DNA from 3 places in the Sphingomonas sp. R86521 genome. Region 2 is predicted to be linked to each of the others. Evidence: riboswitches for the same ligand, from Rfam matches in the RefSeq annotation. Region 2 holds a riboswitch; each other region holds the start of a gene.
What was found. Region 2 has a riboswitch for cobalamin ahead of SJY20_RS07750 (TonB-dependent receptor plug domain-containing protein). Riboswitches for the same ligand answer to the same signal wherever they lie in the genome.
Positions count from the first base shown of each region.

Region 1: it holds a riboswitch for cobalamin, as region 2 does, so the genes downstream of both, metE (5-methyltetrahydropteroyltriglutamate--homocysteine S-methyltransferase) here and SJY20_RS07750 (TonB-dependent receptor plug domain-containing protein) in region 2, are expected to answer to the same signal.
Region 3: it holds a riboswitch for cobalamin, as region 2 does, so the genes downstream of both, SJY20_RS11100 (TonB-dependent receptor plug domain-containing protein) here and SJY20_RS07750 (TonB-dependent receptor plug domain-containing protein) in region 2, are expected to answer to the same signal.

Region 1 covers NZ_JAXHBY010000001.1:1,752,405-1,759,798, forward strand. Annotated here, with positions in the region: gene SJY20_RS08195 (TonB-dependent receptor domain-containing protein) at 1-804, opposite strand, end outside; gene SJY20_RS08200 (FecR family protein) at 860-1,798, opposite strand; gene SJY20_RS08205 (RNA polymerase sigma factor) at 1,771-2,343, opposite strand; gene SJY20_RS08210 (hypothetical protein) at 2,531-2,674, opposite strand; gene SJY20_RS08215 (acyl-CoA thioesterase) at 3,546-4,322, opposite strand; gene SJY20_RS08220 (hypothetical protein) at 4,327-4,494, opposite strand; partial or broken gene metE (5-methyltetrahydropteroyltriglutamate--homocysteine S-methyltransferase) at 4,565-6,274, opposite strand; cobalamin riboswitch at 6,380-6,608, opposite strand; gene SJY20_RS08230 (TonB-dependent receptor) at 6,694-7,394, opposite strand, start outside.
Region 2 covers NZ_JAXHBY010000001.1:1,646,691-1,654,084, reverse strand. Annotated here, with positions in the region: gene SJY20_RS07780 (cobyric acid synthase) at 1-706, shown strand, start outside; gene cobS (adenosylcobinamide-GDP ribazoletransferase) at 686-1,390, opposite strand; gene SJY20_RS07770 (histidine phosphatase family protein) at 1,387-1,944, opposite strand; gene cobT (nicotinate-nucleotide--dimethylbenzimidazole phosphoribosyltransferase) at 1,941-2,954, opposite strand; gene SJY20_RS07760 (DUF1636 domain-containing protein) at 2,951-3,361, opposite strand; gene SJY20_RS07755 (hypothetical protein) at 3,358-3,876, opposite strand; gene SJY20_RS07750 (TonB-dependent receptor plug domain-containing protein) at 3,885-5,852, opposite strand; cobalamin riboswitch at 5,981-6,205, opposite strand; gene SJY20_RS07745 (cobyrinate a,c-diamide synthase) at 6,229-7,394, opposite strand, start outside.
Region 3 covers NZ_JAXHBY010000001.1:2,387,883-2,395,276, forward strand. Annotated here, with positions in the region: gene paoC (aldehyde oxidoreductase molybdenum-binding subunit PaoC) at 1-601, shown strand, start outside; gene SJY20_RS11090 (queuosine precursor transporter) at 764-1,492, opposite strand; tRNA gene SJY20_RS11095 (tRNA-Arg) at 1,552-1,628, shown strand; cobalamin riboswitch at 1,707-1,931, shown strand; gene SJY20_RS11100 (TonB-dependent receptor plug domain-containing protein) at 2,113-4,038, shown strand; gene cobW (cobalamin biosynthesis protein CobW) at 4,074-5,117, shown strand; gene cobN (cobaltochelatase subunit CobN) at 5,117-7,394, shown strand, end outside.

The DNA.
Region 1 (7,394 bases), 110 kb from region 2:
GATCCGCTGCGCGTCGTTGTCCTGCGCGGTCAGCCGGATGTCGCCCTTGAAGCGGTCGGTGCCCTTGCGGGTGATGAAGTTGATCACGCCGCCGGGCGCGTTGTTGTACAGGATCGGCGAGGTGCCGAGCCGGACCGCCTCGACCCGTTCGGTCATCAGGTCGTCGCGGACGAACACATCGGGCAGGATCGTGCCCTCCTGGTTCTCGTTGAAGATCGGCAGGCCATCCTCGAGCAACTGGACGAAGCGGTAGCCGCCGAGCGGCAGGCCGCGGGTGTACACCGTCGCGGATACCTCACCCGAGGTCGCCTCGGCATAGAAGCCGGGCAGCGAACCGATCAGGTCGGCGGTGCTGAGCGGGCTCTGCTGGTCGATGTCCTCGCGGCGCATGGTGCTGATCGAATAGGGCGCGCGGAACTGCGTCAGCCGGGTGTTCGTCCCGGTCACGACGATGTCGTCCAACGGACCCTCGGGGTTTTGCGCGATGGTCTTGGTGGCCGGCGTGAGCGTGCTGAGCGCGATCGTCGACGGGCTTTCGGTCGCGATCTGCAGCGGCAGGCCGGTAAGTAACCGCAGCAGCGCGGCGCGCGATGTATAGCGCCCGCGGATAGCGACGGTGCGGCGGCCCTGCAGTCCGTCATAGGGGAACAGCAGCTGGATCCCCGCCTGTTTGCTCCAGCTGTTGAGCGCCTGCGTCGCATCCTGCGCGGGAATGTCGAAGCTTTTCGGTCGTGCATCCTGCGCCAGTGCCGGTTGCGCGACGCACGCCACCAGGCTTGCGCCCGCCATCATCAAGTTTCGCATGTCGATCCCCCAGGGTCTGTACCCTGCTGACGGGGGAGGCCGGCGAAACCGCTAGTTAGGCGGGAACAATTTTGTGCGGTTGCGAATAGAGGACCGTCAGCGACCCTTGCCGACGCACCGTAATCCCGAACGACGCGTGCAGTGCCGCGAGGAAATCGTCGGGGTCGTTCGAGGTGAAGCGGCCGCCGATGCGGATCGCGCGAAGGCTCGGATCGCCGATCGCGAGCTTGCGGGTCAAATAGCGGTTATAGTCGGCGAGGACCGCGTCCAGCGGCTGGCCCGAGAGCACGATTTCGCCGCGACGCCAGCCGGCTGCGCGGTCGCGTGCGGTGTCTCCGACGTCTGCCGTGATCGTCGCCTTGCCGACACCAGCGGTCAGTTGCTGCCCTGCCTCGACGTGCGTCGCGTTTGGCGCGCTGAGTGCGCCGGCCAGAACCAGCACGGTGCTCGTCGGGCCCTGGACGCGCGCATTATACCGTCCCGGCGTCAGGCCGGCCTGCACGCTGGCCGTGGTCAACGCGCCGTCGCCGCGTGCTATATCGAGCGCGATCTCGCCGCGGTTCAGCCAGACCCGCGCGCCGTCCGCACCGTCGGTCCATTCGACGGCAGTGTCGGTGTTCAGATCCAGCCGCGTGCCTTCGCGCAACAGGATCGTCCGCCGTTCGCCGACCGCCGTCGTTGCCGACGACCGTGCCCAAAGCCGCGTTCCGGTCAGGCCGACGCCGACCATGCCCATCACCGACGCGGCCTGCAGCAGATGACGACGCGACAGGCGCGCCGCCGGCTGCGACGGGGCGATCGGATCGGTCGACGCCAGCGACCTTGCATCCGACAGGTTCGTCCAGACTGCAGCGACCTGCGCGAAGGTGGCGGCGTTGCGTGGATCGCGATCACGCCAGGCCTCGAACGCGGGCAGGTCCGCCTTGCCGCCGTCTAGCGCGACGAGCCAGGTTGCGGCCTGCTCGGTCAGACTTGGCGTTTGCGTCCTTTCCATGGACCGACCTTATCTTCCTGGTACGGGGCCGCCAAGTCGGCGGTTCGCCCGGCCACGAGCATGGCAAGCCCCTTGGCGAGATGCTTCTCTACCGTAGAGACGGACAGGCCGAGCATGTCCGCTATCGCTTGCGGCGAAAGACCGTCGTATTTTCGCATCTGCACCACTTTTCGGCATTGCGAGGGCAGGCGGTCCACCGCCGCGACCAGCGCGGCAAGTTCGGTCTTGCCCGACAGCACGGCCAGTGCGTCGGGGCCGTCGTCGCGGATCTCCAGCAGGTCGGCAGCGGCGATATGGTCGATCCGGACGATGCGCGCGCGGCGCAACCGGTCGAGCGCGAGGTTGTGGACGACGCGCATCGTGAACCCGACCGGGTTGCCGATCGCCCGCCAGTCGGGTGCGCCAAGCAGCTTGGCATACGCCTCCTGGACCAGATCCTCGGCATCGGCCGCGCCGACTAGCCGCGCCGCCAGCGCACGATAACGCACCGCTCCGGGCAGCACTGCGTCGATCAGCCATCGGTCTATATCGCGAAGCCAGGCCATGTCGCCCCCTTGTCGGAGCGCGTTACGCGGCGTGCATGACAGTTTGAGGGCGTGGCGCCCGTTCGGGCGGCGCTGCCCGATGGCGCGACCAGCTAAGAAGTCGTGCAGGGCATGGATGCATAGCCCTAGTGCATCAGCCGTACCTGAATTTGCAGCCGAACGAGCTGGCGGTCAGTCCCCCCCGTCTTCAGGCCGCATAGCACTTGTTCATGTAGACCAGGCGCGACGGGCCATCGGCGTGGTCGGCATCACCCGGAAACTGCCGCATCGACACGCCGAGTCCGGTCAGTTCGGCGCGGGAGAGCCAGCCCTGGATCTTGCCCTGTTGCACCGCCCAGCAATCCGCCGCCGCTTCGCCGGGACCGAAGATCTGGTGCGCGCATTCATGCGTGTACCAGAAGAGCTGTTGGGCGCGGGGCAGGTCGAGGACGCGCGGATGGAGGATGATGCGGCCTTATACGCGGCGGCGATGTCGTTGATCGGCTGGATCACGGTGTCGACCGGCCCGCAGGTCGCGCGGTATCCGGCGAGCAGCAATGCACCGGGAAGGATCAACGTCTGCGCGGGCGCAGGCTGGGGACAGAGGGCGAGCACCGACGCGGTAGCGCCGACGAGGAATTTTTTGAGCATGATGATCCTGGCCCCGCGAAGCGCAGGGTCGTGCAAGTGTCTAAGTTCTGGTGGTTTTTCCCGTCCGCAAGCCGACGGTGGATCCTGTGCGACTGCTAGTCGAAAGGAGATGTCCGAGCGCGTTCGGCACAGAACGCAGCATTGTGGATCGGGACGAACCGGATGCGCGCACGCGCGCCATCGCCTATGTCCGAACGAAAGATCGGTTGCATGAAGTGTCTCCGCCGACGTTCGTGAAACCGCGTCATCCGTGGCTTCCGCCGGCAGCGGAGCAGAGGATGTTTCCGAACTCTTTGGCGTGGTGCGACTTTGCGCATCCATGAGGGTGGGGTGCGATCAGATCGCGCAACCTACCTAACCTATGTTGGTCGTATAGGATAAACGGCTATTGACCGGTAAAGATGCACGTCTCGAAAATATAACTTACGTTAAGTATACAAGGTAAGAGTCTATCGCGAGTATTTGATCGAGCGGGACTGATTCCTCGACTGATTTTTATACTATCGACCTAGTACAACGCGGTCGTCGCTGACGTGTGGCCGCAGTGGCGCGCGTTGCCTGCGCCGGCTCGTCTAGCGGTCGATCGGCTTTGGTTTGCCGTTCGGGTCGACCGCGACCATGACGAATTCCGCCGATGCGGCGTGCTGACGGACGCCGGTGAGCAAATCTTCCGACCACAGGGCGACACGGACGCGCATCGAACTCCTGCCGGTCATCACGACGTCGGCCATGATCTCGGTCATGTCGCCCTCCCGGACCGGGGCGCGGAAATCGACGCGGTCCGATGCCGCCATGACCATGACAGCACGCGATGCCCGGGTCGCGGCAATGAACGCGCCCTTGCCGAGCATCCGCAGCGCGTCGCCACCGAACAGCGTGCCGTAATGGTTGGTCTGCGGCGGGAAGACCATGTCCATCATCCGCAGCGATTGGCCGCCGGGCGCATCCTGGCCGAGCGGCATCGCCGGCAACGGCAGCCGGGTTGTCGGACCCTTGATTGCGACCAGCGTGAAGCGGCCGCGAGTGCACAGGCGACGGTCGCCGCTGAGCAAGGTCTCGGCGACCAGTTCGACCTCGACGTCGATCGAACTTGTGCCGACGCGGAGGATCCGCCCGGTCGCCTCGATCAGTTCGCCCTTCAGCGCGGGTGCGGCGAAGTCGATTCGTTCGCACGAGGCGGTGACGAAGGGCGCGCGGCCATGACGCGACGCCGCGAGGAACGCCACCTTGTCCATGTGCGCGAGCGCCACGCCGCCGAACAGCGTGCCGTGGTGGTTGGTGTCGCCCGGGAAGACCATGTCGATCAACCGGACGACGTCATGTACCGCCACCGCGTCCTTCGTCACCATCGGTTCAGCCCTGCGCCATCAGGTCGGCCCGCAGCGTCCTGGCGGCGGCGACCATCGCCGCGATCGCCGGCTTCACCTCGTCCCACTTCCGCGTCTTCAGTCCGCAGTCGGGATTCACCCAAAGCTGCTCGGGCCGCAGATACTGCCCGGCGAGCCGCATCAGCGCGACCATCTCGGCCTCGGACGATCTGCCGACAGGTCGCCTCGCGGGGCTGGTCGTCGCGGACGAACGACCAGTTGAGGATGGTCACCGGCCCGGTGAGCATGCCCTTGACCGGCCTGGTCGTCAGGCCCTGCGCATAGCGCCACCAGTCGACGGTCATTGGTTCTGGCCGCGATACGTCGCCGTACAGGATCGGCGGGCGGACGCAGCGCGAGCCGTAAGACTGGACCCAGGCGCTGACCGTGAAGGCGAAGCCCGACAGCTGTTCGCCGAAATACTGCACCATGTCGTTGCGTTCGAACTCGCCGTGCACGAGCATGTCGAGTCCGACCTTCTCCTGCCAGCGGATCGCGCGTTCGGTTTCTTCGCGGAGGAACTGCAGGTAGGCTGCGTGATCAAGGTTGCCGCGATTATGCTCGGCGCGCGCGTGGCGGACCTCAGCGGTCTGCGGGAACGATCCGATCGTCGTGGTCGGGAATGCCGGCAGGTCGATGACCGCGGCCTGTGCGACCTTGCGTATCGGGTAACGCGATTGCCGATCGCGCATCGCCGGCGTCGCTGCGGCGATGCGCTCCGCGACCGCCTGGTTGTGGACGAGCGGGGAGGTCCTGCGGTTGGCGACGGCTTGAGCGGATGCTGCCAGCTCGGTCGCAACCGTGTCGCGGCCCTCGTTCAGCGCGCGCTTCAGGATCGCGAGCTCCTCGATCTTCTGAACGGCGAAGGCGAGCCACTGAGTCACCTCGGCATCGAGCTTCCGTTCCAGCGCGAGGTCGACCGGGGTGTGGAGCAACGAGCAGGACGGCGCGAGGATGACGTCGCGGGTCGCGGCGATCGGGGCGAGCCGGGCGAGGAGATGTTCGAGATCGGCGCGCCAGATGTTGCGGCCATCGATGATCCCGAGCGACAGCAGCAGCGACGCCGGTGCGGTCTTCAGCACCGCGTCGATCTGATCGGGCGCGCGTACCAGATCGACATGCAGCCCCTGGACCGGAAGCGCGGTGGCGAAACCGAGATTGTCGCCGAGGCCGCCGAAATAGGTGGTGAGCATCACCTTGACGCCCGACCGCGACAGCCGGGCATAGGCGCGGGTGAGCGCGCTGCGCTGGCGGTCGTCGAGATCGAGCACCAGCACGGGCTCGTCGATCTGCACCCATTCGGCACCTGCGCGCGCGAGATGGCCGAGGATCACCGCGTAGAGGCCGAGTACCTCCTCGAGGAAATCGAACGGATCGACATCGCGGCCCTTGGCGAGGCTGAGCCAGGTGACGGGGCCGAGTAGGACCGGCCGGGTTTCGAACCCTTGCGCCTTGGCCTCGCGATATTCGTCGACGATCTTGAGCGGGTTCAGCGCCAGTTTTTGCCCGGCGGCGAGTTCGGGGACCATGTAGTGATAGTTGGTGTCGAACCACTTGGTCATCTCGCAGGCGGTCAGGCTCGCGTGGCTATGGCCGCAGCCTTCGCCGGCGTCCGTGGTGCCGCGCGCCATTGCGAAATAAGTTGAGAGATCGGCCTGGCCATCGCCGGCGCCATAGCGGTCGGGGATCGCGCCGAGCATGACGCTGGTGTCGAGGACGTGGTCGTAGAGCGAGAAGTCGTTGGACGGCAGCCAGTCGGCACCGAGCGCGCGCTGTCGCGTCCAGGCGGCGGTGCGAAGGCCGGATGCGGCCTGCAGCAAGTCCGGTTCGGACGACTTGCCCGCCCAATAATGTTCGAGTGCGGTTTTCAGTTCGCGGCGTGGGCCGATGCGTGGAAAGCCCAGTGTGGCAACAGTGACGGTCATGGTCTTCATACCCCGATGAAGGGCGAGGAAGACGGATGGTCACAGGCATCGACACGCGTCCGGACAGGGCCCGGCCGTGCGCATGCAAGCAGCCAGCCCGGGATCCCCGCCGGTGGACGTTATCGCGTCGAAGGCAGGTCTCCTGGCTCACGGGTCGTAACGACGGTCTGGCCTTCCCAGCGGTTCGCACCGCCAGTGACACTCGATGACCGCCGCTCGCCGCTTACAGTTGCGGGGGCAGCGCCGGCATAGGATCTGGCTCCTGAAAGGAGATCCGCACCGGCTTCCCGTCTTAGCTTCGGCGCGCTCTCACGGCCGAAGAACCTTGACGCGACGTGTGTCCCAGCTTCGGCGAGCGGGGTCAAGCGTCATATAAAGAATTCTTTATATGACGCTTTGGGGGTGTGTCGGAGGTCGTCCGGACGGTGCTAGAACTTGTACCGCGCGCCGGCGAAGAACTGGCGGCCGGTCTTCGAATAGACCTGCTGGTCGCGCAGGCCGACGCCGTCCCAATAGCTGGTCGCCTGGTTGGTCAGGTTGATCGCGTCGAACGACAGCGTCAGCCCGTCGGTCAGCTTGTACGACAGCGAGGCATCGACGTTGGTGGTGCTGTACGACCCCGTATAGTCGGCGAGCCCCGAGCGCAGCGGGACCTGGCGGACATATTCGTCGCGATAGGCGAGCGAGACGCGCGCCGACAGTCGGCTGTCCTCGTAATAGAGCGTCGCATTGGCGGCGTTCGGCGACACGTTGGTCAGCGGCGCGATCAGCGTCGGGCCGTTGGCATTGGTGGTCAGGATGTAGCGGATGTTCGACTTGATGTGCGTGTAGTTCAGGATCGTGCCGAAGTTCGACAGGAAGCTCGGCAGGAACGTGAAGGGCTGCTGGTACTGCAGCTCGAACCCCTTGATCTTGCCGCCGGTGGTGTTGACGTACGACGTGATGTTGGTGGTGGTGTTGGGGTCCTGAGACGCGGTCAGCAGGCCGAGCGGCAGGCCCGCTGCGGCATAGGTCGTGGTCGAGCTGATCTGCTGCACGAAGCTGGCGATATCCTTGTAGAAATAGCCGGCCGACAGGATCGCGCCGGGCGCGAAATACCATTCCGCGCTCGCGTCGATATTGGTCGCGC
Region 2 (7,394 bases):
AGTTGTTGCCTGCCCGATCACCCCGCGGATCTCGAACTTCGACGATCTCGATCCGCTGAAGCTGGAACCCGGCGTCGACCTGGTCATGGTCCCCCCCGGCACGCCGATCCCCGACGCTGCGCTGATCGTCCTCGCGGGCTCGAAGGCGACCATCCCGGATATGGCGTTCCTCCGCGCGCAAGGCTGGGATATCGACATTTACGCCCACCACCGTCGCGGCCGGCCGGTGCTGGGCCTGTGCGGCGGCTACCAGATGCTCGGTCGCACGATCGCGGATCCCCACGGCATCGAGGGCCCGGCCGGCACGATCCAGGGCCTGGGGCTGCTCGACGTCGACACCGTCCTGACCGCGGACAAGGCGCTGGTCCGTGTCTCGGGCAACGCGCTTGGCGCGCGGTTCGACGGGTACGAGATGCACATGGGCCGCACCACCGGTCCCGCCACCGAGCGCCCGGTCGGCCGCTTCGACGACGGTCGCAGCGACGGCGCGATCAGCGTCGACGGGCTCGTCGCGGGCAGCTATGTCCACGGACTGCTCGCCGACGCCGCCCAGCGCGGCGCCTGGCTCGCGCGGATCGGCATCGCGGGGTCGGGCCCGGACCACCGCGCCTCGATCGATGCCGCGCTCGATGCGATCGCCGAAACGCTAGAACGCCATGTCGATATCGACGCGATGCTGGCGCTGTCAGAAACCGCCGACGACTAAAGCGAGCATCAACCCGGTCTCGACCAGTTCGATCCCGGCACCGTGGCAGTCGCCCGATACGCCGCCGATCCGCGCCTTCAGCCACCACCACCACGCGGCGATCAGCACCGGTGCCACCACCAGCGCCGGAACGAGCGCAACCGCGGCCGCCAGCACCAGCGCCCACCCGCCCACGTCGCGCGGCCGAACCGCGCCCGCGACTGCGGACCCAAGCCCCTCCCGCAACGGCGCCAACCATCGCGCCCAGACCAGCGGCCCGAGTCGGCCCGCGAACGGCACCAGGATGATAGGCCACCACGTCGCGACCGCGTGCATCAGCACCAGCTTCGCCAGCAGCTGCAGCACGATCGCGACCACGCCGAAGCTGCCGACATGCGGGTCCGCCATCACCGCCAGCAACCGCGTCCGGTCGATGTGCGCGGCGCCGCAGCCGTCGGCCAGGTCGGACAGGCCGTCGAGGTGCAGCGCACCGGTCACCGCGACCCACGCCACCAACGCGGCCAACGCGCCAACCCATGGATCGACCTGCGCCCCCGCCCAGCCCGCCAGCGCGACTATGCCGCCGATCGCCAGCCCGACCACCGGATACCACCGGATCGCCGCCGCGAAATCGGCCATGTCCGCCGCGACCTGCGGCATCGGCAGCCGGGTCAGGAACCCAAACGCGACTACCAGCCGCTTCACCACAGCCCGACGATCTGCGCCGTCGGCGTCGGTTCCCGCCAGATCTTCAGGGCCAGCACCGATGCATAGGGCAGGTCGAACGCCCACAACTCGCGCTGCCCGAACCCACACAGACCGGCCAGCGCAGCGCGCATCGCACCACCGTGCGTGACGACCAAGGTCGGTGCCACAACCTCCGCGACGGCAGCGGCGACGCGCGCGGTCAGCGCCGACCAGCGCTCGCCCCCCGGCGGCGGGTTCGCATCGGGATCGTCCCAGAAGAGGCCGAGCGCCCCCGCATCGACATCCGCCGCGGCCAGCCCGTCCCACGCACCGAAATCGAGCTCACGCCACCGCGCATCGGTCGCCACGGCACGCCCCGCGATCGCCGCAGCACACGCCGACGCCCGCTGGAGGTCCGACGACAAGATCGCCGCCACCTCCAGTCCCTCCGCCTGCCCCACGCACGCCGCGACCCCCGGTTCGGTCGCCGCGCTATCCGTCCGCCCGAGCAGCCGCCCGGTCAGCACCGGCGCGCCGTGCCGCATCAGATACAGCGGCACCGCATCGCTCATCCGGTCGACACACCGGCTTCGGCGAACGTCGCCATCTCGGCATGAACCGCGACCGCCGCGCGGATGATCCCCGCCGCCAGCGCCGCGCCGCTGCCTTCGCCGAGCCGCATGTCGAGGCAGAGCAATGGCTCCAGCGCGAACTGCCGCAACACGCGCCGATGCCCCGGCTCGGCCGAGCGATGCCCGGCGATGCAATGCGCGACGATATCGGGTGCCGACGCCACCAGCGGCGCGATCGCCGCACAGCAGATGAACCCGTCGAGCACCACCGGCACGCCCGCGATCCGCGCTGCCAGCACGGCGCCGGCGATCGCCGCGGTCTCGCGCCCGCCGACCCGCCGCAGCGTCTCGAACGCGGTGGCGGGTGCGCCGGCGTGGACCGCCAGCCCCGCATCGACCGCCGCGATCTTCCGCGCCAGCCCGTCGCCATCGACCCCCGTCCCCGGCCCGACCCAGGCGGCGCCACCGCCGCCGAAACTGCGCGCGCATAACGCCGCCGCAGCGGTCGAATTGCCGATCCCCATCTCGCCGAGTACGAGCAAGTCCAGCCCTGGTTCGACGACCGCCGCCCCCGCCTGCAGCGCGGCGAGGCATTCCGCCTCCGACATCGCCGGACCCTCGGTGAAATCCGCGGTCGGCGCGTCGAGCGCGATCGGCACCACGACGAGCTCCAGCCCCACCGCCTTCGCCAGCGCGTTGATCGCAGCCCCCCCGCGCTCGAAATTGCCGACCATCTGCGCGGTCACCGACGCCGGGAACGCGCTGACACCGCGCGCGACGACGCCGTGATTGCCCGCAAACACGACCGCGCGCACACGGTCCAGCCGCGGGATCGCACGGCCCTGCCACCCTGCCAGGAACAGTGCGATATCCTCAAGCCGGCCGAGCGACCCCGGTGGCTTGGTCAACTCCCCCTGTCGCAGCGCCGCCGCGGCTCGCGCATCGGCGTCCGCGGCGGGCAGGCTCGCCAGCGTCGTCTCGAACGCCGCGACCGTGTCGAACATCGTCATTCGACCACGAACCCCTGCGGCGGGGTGCGGGTGATGAAATGCCCTTTCACGCCTGCGGGCCATTGCTTGAACGGCACCTGCCCAATCTCGCTCTCTGCATAGAGTCGGGCGTAATCGAGGATCGCGCGCGCCGCGTCCTCGCCCGGCTCGAAGCGGCCGAGCACGTAGCCGACCTTGCCCGCGCCGCGCAGGTGCACCGTGCAGAAGTCCTGGCACGCGAACAGGCACGGCATCTCCTGCACCGCGACCCCGGCATAGGCCGGGTCGCTCGCCTGGACCGCGCGCAACGCCTCGACCAGCCGCGCGCCGCCGCGCAAACCTTGCACATCGTCGCGCTCCTCGACCGAGAAGCGGCAGGTGTTGCACGCGACCACAGCCGGCCCCTCGGCGACCGGTTCCAGCGTCATGCGAACGCCCGCCGCGGCTCAGGCACGCCCGCCGCGGTAAGTGCATGATACAGCGCGAGCAGACCGATCAGGATCGCACCGTTGCGGACGAACTGCCGCGCCATGATCTCGACCGACAACGCCGTGCCGATCCCGCCCAGCGCCAGCGACTCCACCAGGATCACCAGCTTGAACGCCACGAACGCAGCGACGTACGCGAGCACCAGTCGCACTGCCGGGCTGCCCCGCGCGGCCGCATCCGCCGCCAGCACACTCGCGATCGCGGCCACGCCGATCGCCACGCCCCACGCGATCGTCGACGCGTCATGCGGATAGCCGAGCGCGCAGAACCCGACCGCCTGGCTCGCGACCCATGCCGCGATCATCAGCGCGACGCCGTCGCTGCGCCGCATATGCACCGCCGCCAACGCAGCCAGCGCGGGGAACGGCGTCGCACAGGCGAACACCAGCGTCGTCGCGGTACTCGCGATCGTCAGCAACAGGATCCACGTCGTGGTCGCGCGCGCCATATTCATGTTCCCCATCAGAACCGCCCCCGCAGGCCGGCATAGACGCTGCGCCCCAGCGTACCGTAGCGGTACGTGGTCTGGTATTTCTCATCGAACACATTCTCGGTCCGCGCGAACAGCCGCACCGTATCGGAGATCGGCAGCTCGGCACGCAGGTCGACCAGCGTATAGTCGTCGAGCCGCGTGGTGTTCGCGGCGTTGTCGAACGTCATCCCCGACCAGCGCACTGCCGCGCCCAGCGACGCACCGCCTGCCAGCGTATAGGTAGCCGACGCATTGGCGGCGTGACGCGGCCGCCGCGGCAGCCAGTTGCCATAGGTCGCGCCCGGCGAGCGATCCTCCGACACCGTCCAGCTATAGTTCGAATCAAGGCTCAAGCGGCCAATCTGCGCGCGACCGACCGCCTCGATCCCGCGCGCGAACGCCCGCGATATGTTCTGGTAGAACCCGCTGCGAACGGTCGTGGTGCCCGGCTGGAAGCACAACGGGTTCGCCGCGACCGTCGGTCGTGCCGGACAGCTGGAGAAGATGATCTGGTCGCTGGTCCGTCGCTCGAAATAGGTGCCCCCGACCGCGATCCTGCCGCCCAGGAAACGCTGCTCGGCGCCCGCTTCCCAACCATGCGCCTGCTCTGGCGCCAGCGCCTGGTTCCCGTATTCGGAATAGAGCTGGTACAGCGTCGGCGCCTTGAACCCCTCGCTGTAGTTGCCGCGCAGAACGGTGCCGGTCGGCAGCACCCAGACGCCGCCGCCGGAGACCAGCGTCTTCGCGCCATACCGGCTATGGTCGTCGTTGCGGATCCCGCCGGTCAGCGTCAGCCCCTCGACTACCTGCCCGCTGAGCTGCCCATAGATTCCGGTGATCTCGGCCTTGCCGCGCGCCGGTGCCGGAACCGGGACGGCGAGCGATGCGGACGGCGACACGCTGCGGAACCGCGACCGCTCGTTCTCGACGCCGAAGGTCGCGTCCCAGCCCGTGGCGATGGCGAAGCTGCCCTGATATTCGAGTCGCTGATTGCGCCCGGCGGAATCGAACGACTTCTGGCGTGCGCGCGCCGGGCCGTAATTGTCGCGGTCGGTGTCGGTATAGCCGTACGCCACCCGGTTGCGCAGGCGGGCGTCGAACAGGTCTACGTTCAGGCCCGCATAGCCGACGAATTCGCGGTTCAGCGTGTAGTCGGCGGTGTCGGCAGTGGTCGAATCGAGGTCGGCGCGACCGCTGGAGTAATAACCGCGGACATCCGCGCTGACGCCGTGCGCGATGTCGAGCACCGCGCGGCCGGTCATGCTGCGGTTGGTGTAGCCATCCTTCTCGCGGCCGCCGAACGCCGGTGCGATTACCGAAATGCCGTCGGTCGTGAAGCTCTGTCCGCCGATCCGCCACGCCAGCGGCCCGGTCCGTCCGCCGAGCCCGGCGCGGGCGCTGACCGTCTGGCGTGATCCCGACTCGACGTCGAAGCTGCCTTCCAGCTCGCGCGTCGGCAGCGGCGTGACGATATTGACGACGCCACCGATCGCCTGGCTGCCCCACAGGATCGACTGCGGTCCGCGCAGCACCTCGATACGGCTGGCATCGCCGACCAGCAGGTTCGCGAAATTGTAGCCGCCGCCGGCCGCCGACGGATCGTTCAGCTTGACCCCGTCGATCACGACGACGGTCTGGTCGGCCTCCGCGCCGCGGATGCGCAGCGAGGTGTTGGTGCCGTATCCGCCGTTGCGCGACAGGCTGACGCCCGGGGTGCGCAGCAACAGGTCGGCGACGGTCAGGTCCTGGTTGCGGTCGATCGCCGCCTTGTCGAGGATGGTGACCGATGCGGCGACGCGGTCGATCGTTGTCGGTGTCCGGGTCGCGGTCACGACGACCGTGCCGGCCTCGCTCTCGGCGGTGGTCGCGGTAGCGGTGGCGGCAGCATCGGGCTTCGATGCCTCCTGCGCGAACGCGGATGTCGATGCGAACAGGCCGGCCAGTATGATTGTCTTCACGTAGATCCCCCTCAAGACGTCGGGACCCGAGCCACGAGGGAGAAGGCACAACACCTCCTCCCGCGGAACGCAGGTCGGCGATGTCGTCACGCGGGTTTTCCCCGTCCGTTCGGCGCACCCTGGCCGGACGAAAGACGACTGCGCCGGGCAGGTCTCCTGGCTCGCGGGTCAATGTCGTCCGGCGCCGGCAAAGGTTACTTTGCCAGGGACCGGTCCGTGCCGCCTTCTCAGGTCCCTGGGGTCCCAATGGCATGTGGCACGGCGACTCGCCGCTTACAGTTGCAGGGGCAGCCGGGGTTTTCCCGTTCCCTTTTCATCCCCGTCACCGGGGAACCTGACGCGCTCGCCTGCTAGGGCCGGCCCGGCCGGACGTCAATCAGGCGATCAGATGGAAGAACGATCCGGTGACGCGCGCGATGCGGTGGCCGGCGGGTGGCAGCGGATTGCCCTCTCCGTCGGTTAGGTCGGCGAGGTTGGCGGGTGCCCCGCCAGTGATGGTCGCATAGTGGAATTCATGCCCGCGACGCATCTCGCCGCGCTCGGCGAAGCCGGTCGGCTCGCGCCACGCGACATGGCGATAGCCGAGCGTCATCCGCCGCTGCGCGAAGCTGGTCTCGACCGGCAACAGTCCGGCCATCCGGTGCACCTTGCCCTCTGAATCGGCCAGCGTCTGCCCGAGCACCATATAGCCGCCGCACTCACCGTGCACCGGCCGGGTCGCCGCAAACTGCCGCAGCCCAGCGAGGAACCGCGCATTGCCCGCGAGCCGGCCGGCATGAAGCTCGGGATAGCCACCGGGCAACCAGCAGCTGTCGGCATCGTCCGCGGGCGCCTCGTCGTTCAGCGGCGAGAACCACGCGATCTCCGCGCCGGCACGACGCCAGCCGTCCAGCATGTGCGGATAGAGGAAGGCGAACGCCGCATCCCGCGCGACCGCGATCCGCTGGCCCGGGGGGCGCAGCCGGCTGGGCTCGGTCATGTGCCGATCCCCCTCCACGACCGTCACCCCAGCGTAGGCTGGGGTCTCCCGCGGCTCCTGTCCCGCGCTCGCAACGGGAGATCCCAGCCTTCGCTGGGATGACGGTATGCGCTGGGCTCGCAAACGCCCAGCCCCCGCTACGACCGCGTCCAGATCCACACGCTCGGCGATGCAGTCCGCCATCGCCTCGATCCGCGCCTCCAGGTCCGCAGTCTCGCCCGCCTGCACCAGCCCCAGGTGCCGCGACGGCATTTCCAGCCGCGCATCGGTCGGCAGAAACCCCAGCAACGGCACCGCGATCCGCGCGAACCCCGCCTCGATCATCCGCCGATGCCGCGGACTCGCACATCGGTTGACGATCGCCCCCATGATCGGCGGCGCGCCGGGAAAGGTCGCAAGCCCGTGCGCGACCGCGGCCAGCGAATGCGCCGCGCCCGACGCGTCGAGCACCAGCAGCACCGGCCAACCCAGCAGCGCCGCGATATCCGCGGTCGCACCGGTCGCCGCGCCGCGCGCGAGACCGTCGTACAACCCCATCGCGCCCTCCGCGACGATGAGGTCAG
Region 3 (7,394 bases), 740 kb from region 2:
GGCCGGGTTCAACTCGGCCGACGTGCAGTTCGCCGACGGCAAGGTGCGCTCAGGCAACCGCTCGATCTCGCTAGCGGAAGCGGCTGGCGACGCCGGGCTCTCGGCAGAGGACGCGATCGAATACGGCGACCTGGGCAAGAAGTACCAGCAGTCGACCTTCGCGGGTCATTTCGTCGAGGTCGGTGTCGACATGTACACCGGCGTGGTCCGCATCCGCCGCATGCTCGCGGTCTGCGCCGCCGGGCGCATCCTCAACCCGAAATCGGCGCGCAGCCAGGTGATCGGCGCGATGACGATGGGCGTCGGCGCCGCGCTGATGGAGGAACTCGCGGTCGACAAGCGCTTCGGCTTCTTCGTCAACCACGACCTCGCCCAGTATGAAGTGCCGGTCCACGCCGACATCCCGCACCAGGAAGTCGTGTTCCTCGACGAGGTCGACGAATTCTCCTCGCCGATGAAGGCCAAGGGTGTCGGCGAACTCGGCCTCTGCGGCGTCGGCGCCGCGATCGCCAACGCGATCTACAACGCCACCGGCGTGCGGGTGCGAGACTATCCGATCACGCTCGACAAGCATCTGGCGAAACTGCCCCTGGTCGCGTGAGCGTGTTTATGGGGTGACGCCACCCCGCACACAACCCCGGCGGAGGCCGGGGCCCAGTTGAGGGACGAAGGTAACGAAGCGCGCTCTTTCGTTACGACACTCTTTCCAACTGGGCCCCGGCCTCCGCCGGGGTAGTCGCTTTTACGACGGTGCCTCCCGTGCCTAGACCCCGGTCCGAAACGGCGAAAAGTCCGTATCCCGGTCGAACACATCGACCCCCTCGCGCGCCTTCAACCACCCCACCGCAGCGTAGGTAACCGGCGTCAGCACGACCTCCCACCCCACCTTCAGCGCCCACTGAGTGAACAACACCGTGACGACCAACGCCGGCGTCCATCCCGCCGCCCCCCAGAACGCGAGCGGATAGAAGATCAGGCTATCCACCCCCTCGCCCAGCACCGTCGACCCGATCGTCCGCGACCACAAATGCCGGCCTGCGGTCCAAACCTTCATCCGCGCGAGCACATAGGAATTGACGAACTCGCCTGCCCAGAACGCGCAGACGCTCGCCGCCACGATCCGCGGCACCTGCCCGAACACCGTCGCGTACGCCGCCTGGTTGGTCCATGTCGGTGCCGGCGGCAGCGCCACCACGATCCACGCCATGAACGCCATGAACACCACCGCGGCGAACCCCGCCCAGATCACGCGCCGCGCCCGCGCGTAACCATAAACCTCGGTCAGCACGTCGCCGATCACGTAGCTGACGGGGAAGAACAGGATTCCCGCTCCGAACGGCCAGTCGCCCACGACCGGCAGATGGATGACCGCGACCTTGCCCGCGCCGATCACGTTCGACAGCAGCAGGATCGTCACGAACGCGGCCATCACGAAATCGTAGTAGCGAAACTGCGCCGCGCTCGCCGCCACGGGTATGGGCTGGTCTTTCATGGTCACGACTATGATCGCGGTTCCAAGCCCGTGCAATCCGCGCTAATCGACCATCGTGCGCGCCCGTAGCTCAGTTGGATAGAGCAAGGAGCTTCTACCTCCTCGGTCGGGGGTTCGACTCCCTCCGGGCGCGCCAATTCCCCCACGTTTCAAATCCGATTGGCCGCCGCCGAACTTTGCGATAGGGCGAGCGTCGGACCACGGTGAGACCCGCGGTCCGAATGATTGCGCCGGTGCCTCGAAAGAGGCTTAATTGCGGAATGCGGTGCGGACGGCTCGCCTGTCCAACGCCGCGGCTGTCCCTGCAACTGTAAGCGGATAGCGAGATATGCACGCCCGGCGTTCGCGCCGGGCAGCCACTGGGTCCATCGACCTGGGAAGGCGCGTATCGAGCATCGACCCGTGAGCCAGGAGACCTGCCGGCGCTGTCGCTCATGCTTTGGTCCAGGGGATGGCCCAGGCACGGACGAACTCCGTTCGAGCGACGAACTTGCGGCCGGGGTCGCAGGCGGGGGCGAGGCAGCCGGGCGTTCGCGTCCGTTCGGTCGTGTCGGCTCCGACGTTCGCGCACGCGAGAACGACCCCAGTCGCGTCGTCGAAACGACGCGGGGGACCTGTTCATGAAGACCATTTTCGTATCAATGCTGGCGCTCGTCGCCGCCACGCCCGCGCTCGCGCAGAGCGATCCAACCTTGCCGACGCGCGATGCGGAGGGGAACGAGATCGTCGTCACCGCCTCGCGCTCGGGCGACGGCACACAGGTCCGCGACCTGCCCGCCTCGATCACGCTGATCGACAACGATGCGCTGCAGCAGCGCCAGACCCGTATCCTGTCCGATGTGCTGCGCGACGTTCCCGGCGTCGCGGTCAGCCGCACCGGCGCGATCGGCGGGATGACGCAGGTCCGCATCCGCGGCAGCGAGAGCAACCATGTCCTGGTCCTGATCGACGGCATCAAGGCGTCCGATCCGTATAATGGCGAGTTCGATTTCGGCACGCTGATCACCGACGAAGCCGCCAAGGTCGAGGTTCTCCGCGGCCAGCAGTCCGCGCTGTACGGCTCGGACGCGATCGGCGGCGTGATCCAGTACATCACGCTGACCGGCCGCGAGGCGCCCGGCATATCCCTACGCGCCGAGGGCGGATCGTTCGGCACCGCATCGGGCGGCGCGCGCTTCGCCGGCGCCAGCGACACGCTCGACTATGCACTGTCGAGTTCGCTCTACCGCACCGACGGCACGCCGACCGCGCGCGACGGCGATCGCGACATCGGATCGACCAGCATCGGCGCCAGCGCCAAGGTCAGCTGGACGCCGTCCGCGATCTTCAAGCTGACCGGCGTCGGCCGCTACAGCTACACCGATGCGCAGACCAACAACTCGGCGCTCGACGGCCCGCTGTTCGGGTACACAGTCGACAGCCCCGGCGTGCATTTCCGCAACGACGCATTCTATGGCCTCGCCCGCGCCGAACTGACGCTCGCCGACGGCCGCTGGACCAATGCGCTGACCGGCCAGTTCGCCGACACCACGCGGAAAAGCTATACCGCCGCCGGCCTGGACTTCGGCGACAAGGGACAGCGCTACAAGGGATCGTTCGAGAGCAGCTACCGGCTCGACACCGGCAAGCTGGTCAGCCGCATCACCGGCGCGGTGGATTTCGAACGCGAGCAGTTCCGCAACACCACGCCGTCCGAATTCGCATTTCAAGGCCGCCGTTCGACCGAGAACTGGGGCTTCGTCGGCCAGTATGAAGGCACGATCGACGCGCTGACCGTCGGCGCATCGCTGCGCCGCGACCAGAACAACCGCTTCGCCGACACCACCACCTATCGCCTCCAGGCCGGCTACCGCCTGCCGTTCGGCCTTCGCGCACGCGGCGCGTACGGTACCGGCGTCAAGAACCCCGGCTATTCCGAACTCTTCGGCTATTCCGACGGCCGCTATATCGGCAACCCCAACCTCAAGCCCGAGAAGTCGAAGGGCTGGGAAGCGGGCGTCGACCAGGAGATCGGCACCCGCGCGACGATCGGCGCGACCTATTTCGACAGCAAGCTCGAGAACGAGATCTACACCACCTACCCCGCCCCCGATTTCGTCGCGACGCCGGACAACCGCGACACGCTGTCGCGCCAGCACGGCGTCGAGGTCTTCGCCTCCGCGCGGCCGATCGACCAACTTCGCTTCGATCTCGCCTATACCTGGCTGCACGCCCGCGAGGACGGCTTGATCGAGGTACGCCGCCCGAAGCATGTCGCCAGCGTCAACACCACGGTGTTCAGCCCCGACAAGCGCTTCTCCGGCACGCTGACGGTGCGCTACAATGGTCGCCAGGCGGATGTCGCCTTTACCGATCCGAGCTACGTCCCGGTCCGCGTCTCGCTGCAGGAATATGTCCTGATCAACCTGAACGCCGACTATAAGCTCAGCGATCGCCTCTCGGTGTTCGGCCGGATCGAGAACGTCACGAACGAGGATTACGAAGAGGTGTTCAGCTTCGCGACCCCCGGCCGCGCGGCTTATGGCGGGATCCGTGCGAACTTCTGATCATCCTGCGTGAGCATCGAACGAGGACAAGACGCATGAAGATACCAACTACGATCGTCACCGGGTTCCTGGGCGCCGGCAAGACCACGCTGATCCGCCACCTTCTCCAGAACGCGAAGGGCCGCCGCCTCGCGCTGATCGTCAACGAATTCGGCGATGTCGGGGTCGATGGCGAGCTGCTGAAGGGGTGTAACGACGCCGCCTGCCCCGAGGACGACATCGTCGAACTCGCCAATGGCTGCATCTGCTGCACCGTCGCCGACGATTTCCTGCCGACGATGATGAAGCTGCTCGACCGCACCAACCCGCCCGAACACATCATCATCGAGACCTCGGGCCTCGCGCTGCCCAAACCGCTGATCAAGGCGTTCCAGTGGCCCGACATCCGCACCCGCACGACGATCGACGGCGTCATCACGCTGATAGACGCCGATGCGGTCGCCGCCGGGCGCTTTGCCACCGACGAGGCCGCGCTGGCCGACGCCCGTGCGGCGGACCCGTCGCTGGATCACGACAGCCCGCTCGAGGAACTGTTCGACGACCAGCTCGCCTGTGCCGACATGGTCGTGCTCAACAAGGCCGATCTGGTCAGCCCGGTCGTGCTGGCGCGGGTCGAACACCAGATCCGCGAACAGATGCGCGACGGCGTGAAGATCGTCCGCGCGGATCACGGCGCAGTCGATGTCGGCGCGCTGCTCGGCATCACCGCGGCGGCAGAGGACGATCTAGACGCCCGCCCCTCGGTCCACGACGGCGAGGCCGAGCACGACCATGACGACTTCGACAGCTTCGTCATCGGCGGAACCGAACTGGAAAGCGTCGAGCCGCTGCTGCGCGTACTCTCCCGCCTGATCGAGCACCACGACATCCTGCGCGTGAAAGGCATCGTCGCGGTCCACGGCAAGCCCGCGCGGATGGTGATCCAGGCGGTCGGTCCCCGCGTGCAGCATTACTTCGACCGCCCGTTCCGCGACGACGAACCGCGGCGCTCGCACCTCGTCGTGATCGGGCAAAAGGGTCTCGACGAGGCGGCAATATCGGTTGAGCTGCGCGGCGCGCTGGGGGCCGGCATCCGCTGATGCACCTGCTGGCCGCCACCCCGGGCACGGTATCGAACGGCGACGAGGCGATCGACCTCGCCCAGTCGCCGGGCGATATCGTGATCCTGACGGTGGCGGACAGCGACCTCGCCTGTTTCGCCCGCGCCGCCGCGATTATCGGCAGCGGCGAACACGGCCGCCCGAACGTCCGGCTCGCCAACCTGCTGCAGCTGAAGCACCCCTATTCCGTCGACCTCTATGTCGAACAGGTGGTCGCGCACGCCCGCTTCGTCTGCGTCGTGCTGCTCGGCGGCAAGAGCTACTGGCCCTACGGCGTCGACGAGATCGCCGCGGTCGCCCGCGCGCACGGCATAGCCTTCGCCGCGGTCGCCGAGGGGCACGAGGTCGACCCGGCGCTCGATGCCGCCTCGACGGTATCGGCCGACATCCTCCAGCGCCTGCGCGACTATCTCCGCCAGGGTGGCGTCGCCAACGCGACCGGCTTCCTCAAGACCGCCGCACGGCTGATCGGACGCGAGGTCGGCGTGCCCGACGATCCGGTACCGCTCCCCGATGCCGGGCTGTACGTCGCCGGGATCGAGCGACCGACGCTCGACGACGCCCGCGCGCACTGGGTCGCGGGACGTCCGGTCGCGCTGCTCGTCTTCTACCGCGCGCTGGTCGCCGCGGGGACCATGGACGCCGTCGACGCGATGACCACGGCGTTTCGCGCCCGCGGCCTCAACGTGCTGGCCGCGCATGTCCGCTCGCTGAGAGAACCCTATGCGGTCGACTGGCTCGGCGGGCTGATCGACGCGACCGCACCGGACGTCGTCGTCAACGCGACCGCGTTCGCCGCCACCTCCCCGGGCGAGAACCGCGTGTCCGGGGTGCTGGAACGCGCCGATTGCCCGATCCTGCAAGTTGCGTTCGCCGGTGTCGAACAGGGCGATTGGTCGGTATCCGCCCGCGGTCTCGGCCCGCGCGACCTCGCGATGAACGTCGCGCTGCCCGAGGTCGACGGCCGCATCTTCACCCGCGCCGTCGCATTCAAGGCCGCCGAGCGGTTCGACGCGCGCACCGAATGCGGCATCGTCGTCCCCCGCGTGGTCCCCGACCGCGTCGACTTCGTGGCAAGGCTGGCGGCGAACTGGGCGATGTTGCGGCAGACCCCGGTCGGGGATCGCCGCGTCGCGCTGGTGCTCGCCAACTACCCCAATCGCGACGGCCGGATCGGCAACGGCGTCGGCCTCGACACGCCCGCCAGCGCCGCGGCGATCCTGACCGCGCTCGGCGAGGCAGGCTATGCCGTCGATGGCGCGCCCCGTGACGGCGCCACGCTGATGGACACGATGCTCGCCGGCCGGACCAACGATCTGGGCTCGGTCGGCCGCGCCCGCGAAACGCTGTCGCTCGCCGACTACGCCGACGCCTTCGCCGCCCTCCCCGCCGCCGCCCGGACCGCGATAACCGAGCGCTGGGGCGAACCCGCCGCGGAGCCGTTCGTACGGGACGGCGCGTTCCAGCTCGCGGTCCACCGGTTCGGGCATGTTGCGGTCGCGGTGCAGCCGGCACGCGGCTACAACATCGATGCCAAGGCGACCTATCACGACCCGGCGCTGCCGCCGCCGCACGCCTATCTCGCCTTCCACGTCTGGCTCGACCGCAGCTTCGGCGCGCAGGCGGTCGTGCATGTCGGCAAGCACGGCAATCTCGAATGGCTGCCGGGCAAGGCACTCGCCCTGTCGGACACCTGCTTCCCGGAAATCTGCGCAGGCCCCGTCCCGCAGCTCTATCCCTTCATCGTCAACGATCCCGGCGAAGGCACGCAGGCGAAACGCCGGATCGGCGCGGTGATCGTCGACCACCTCACCCCGCCGCTGACCCGCGCCGAGAGCTATGGCCCGCTCAAGCAGCTCGAGGCGCTGGTCGACGAATATTACCTCGCCGCGGGCATGGACCCACGCCGCGTCGACCGCCTGCGTCGCGACATCCTCGATCTCGCCCAGGGCGCCGGGCTCGACACCGATGCCGGGATGATCGGCGAAGGCGACGACGCACTCGCCGCGCTCGACACCTATCTCTGCGAGCTGAAGGAAATGCAGATCCGCGACGGTCTGCATGTGTTCACGCAGTCGCCGGAAGGGCGGTTGCGCCGCGACCTGTTGGTAGCGCTGGCGCGGACTCCGCGTGGTTACGACACGCCGGGCCAGGCCTCGCTGCTGCGCGCGATGGCGGACGATCTGGAGCTGAAGTTCGACCCGCTCGACTGTGTGATGGGTGATGTCTGGGAGGGCGCGCGTCCGGAGGTTTTGG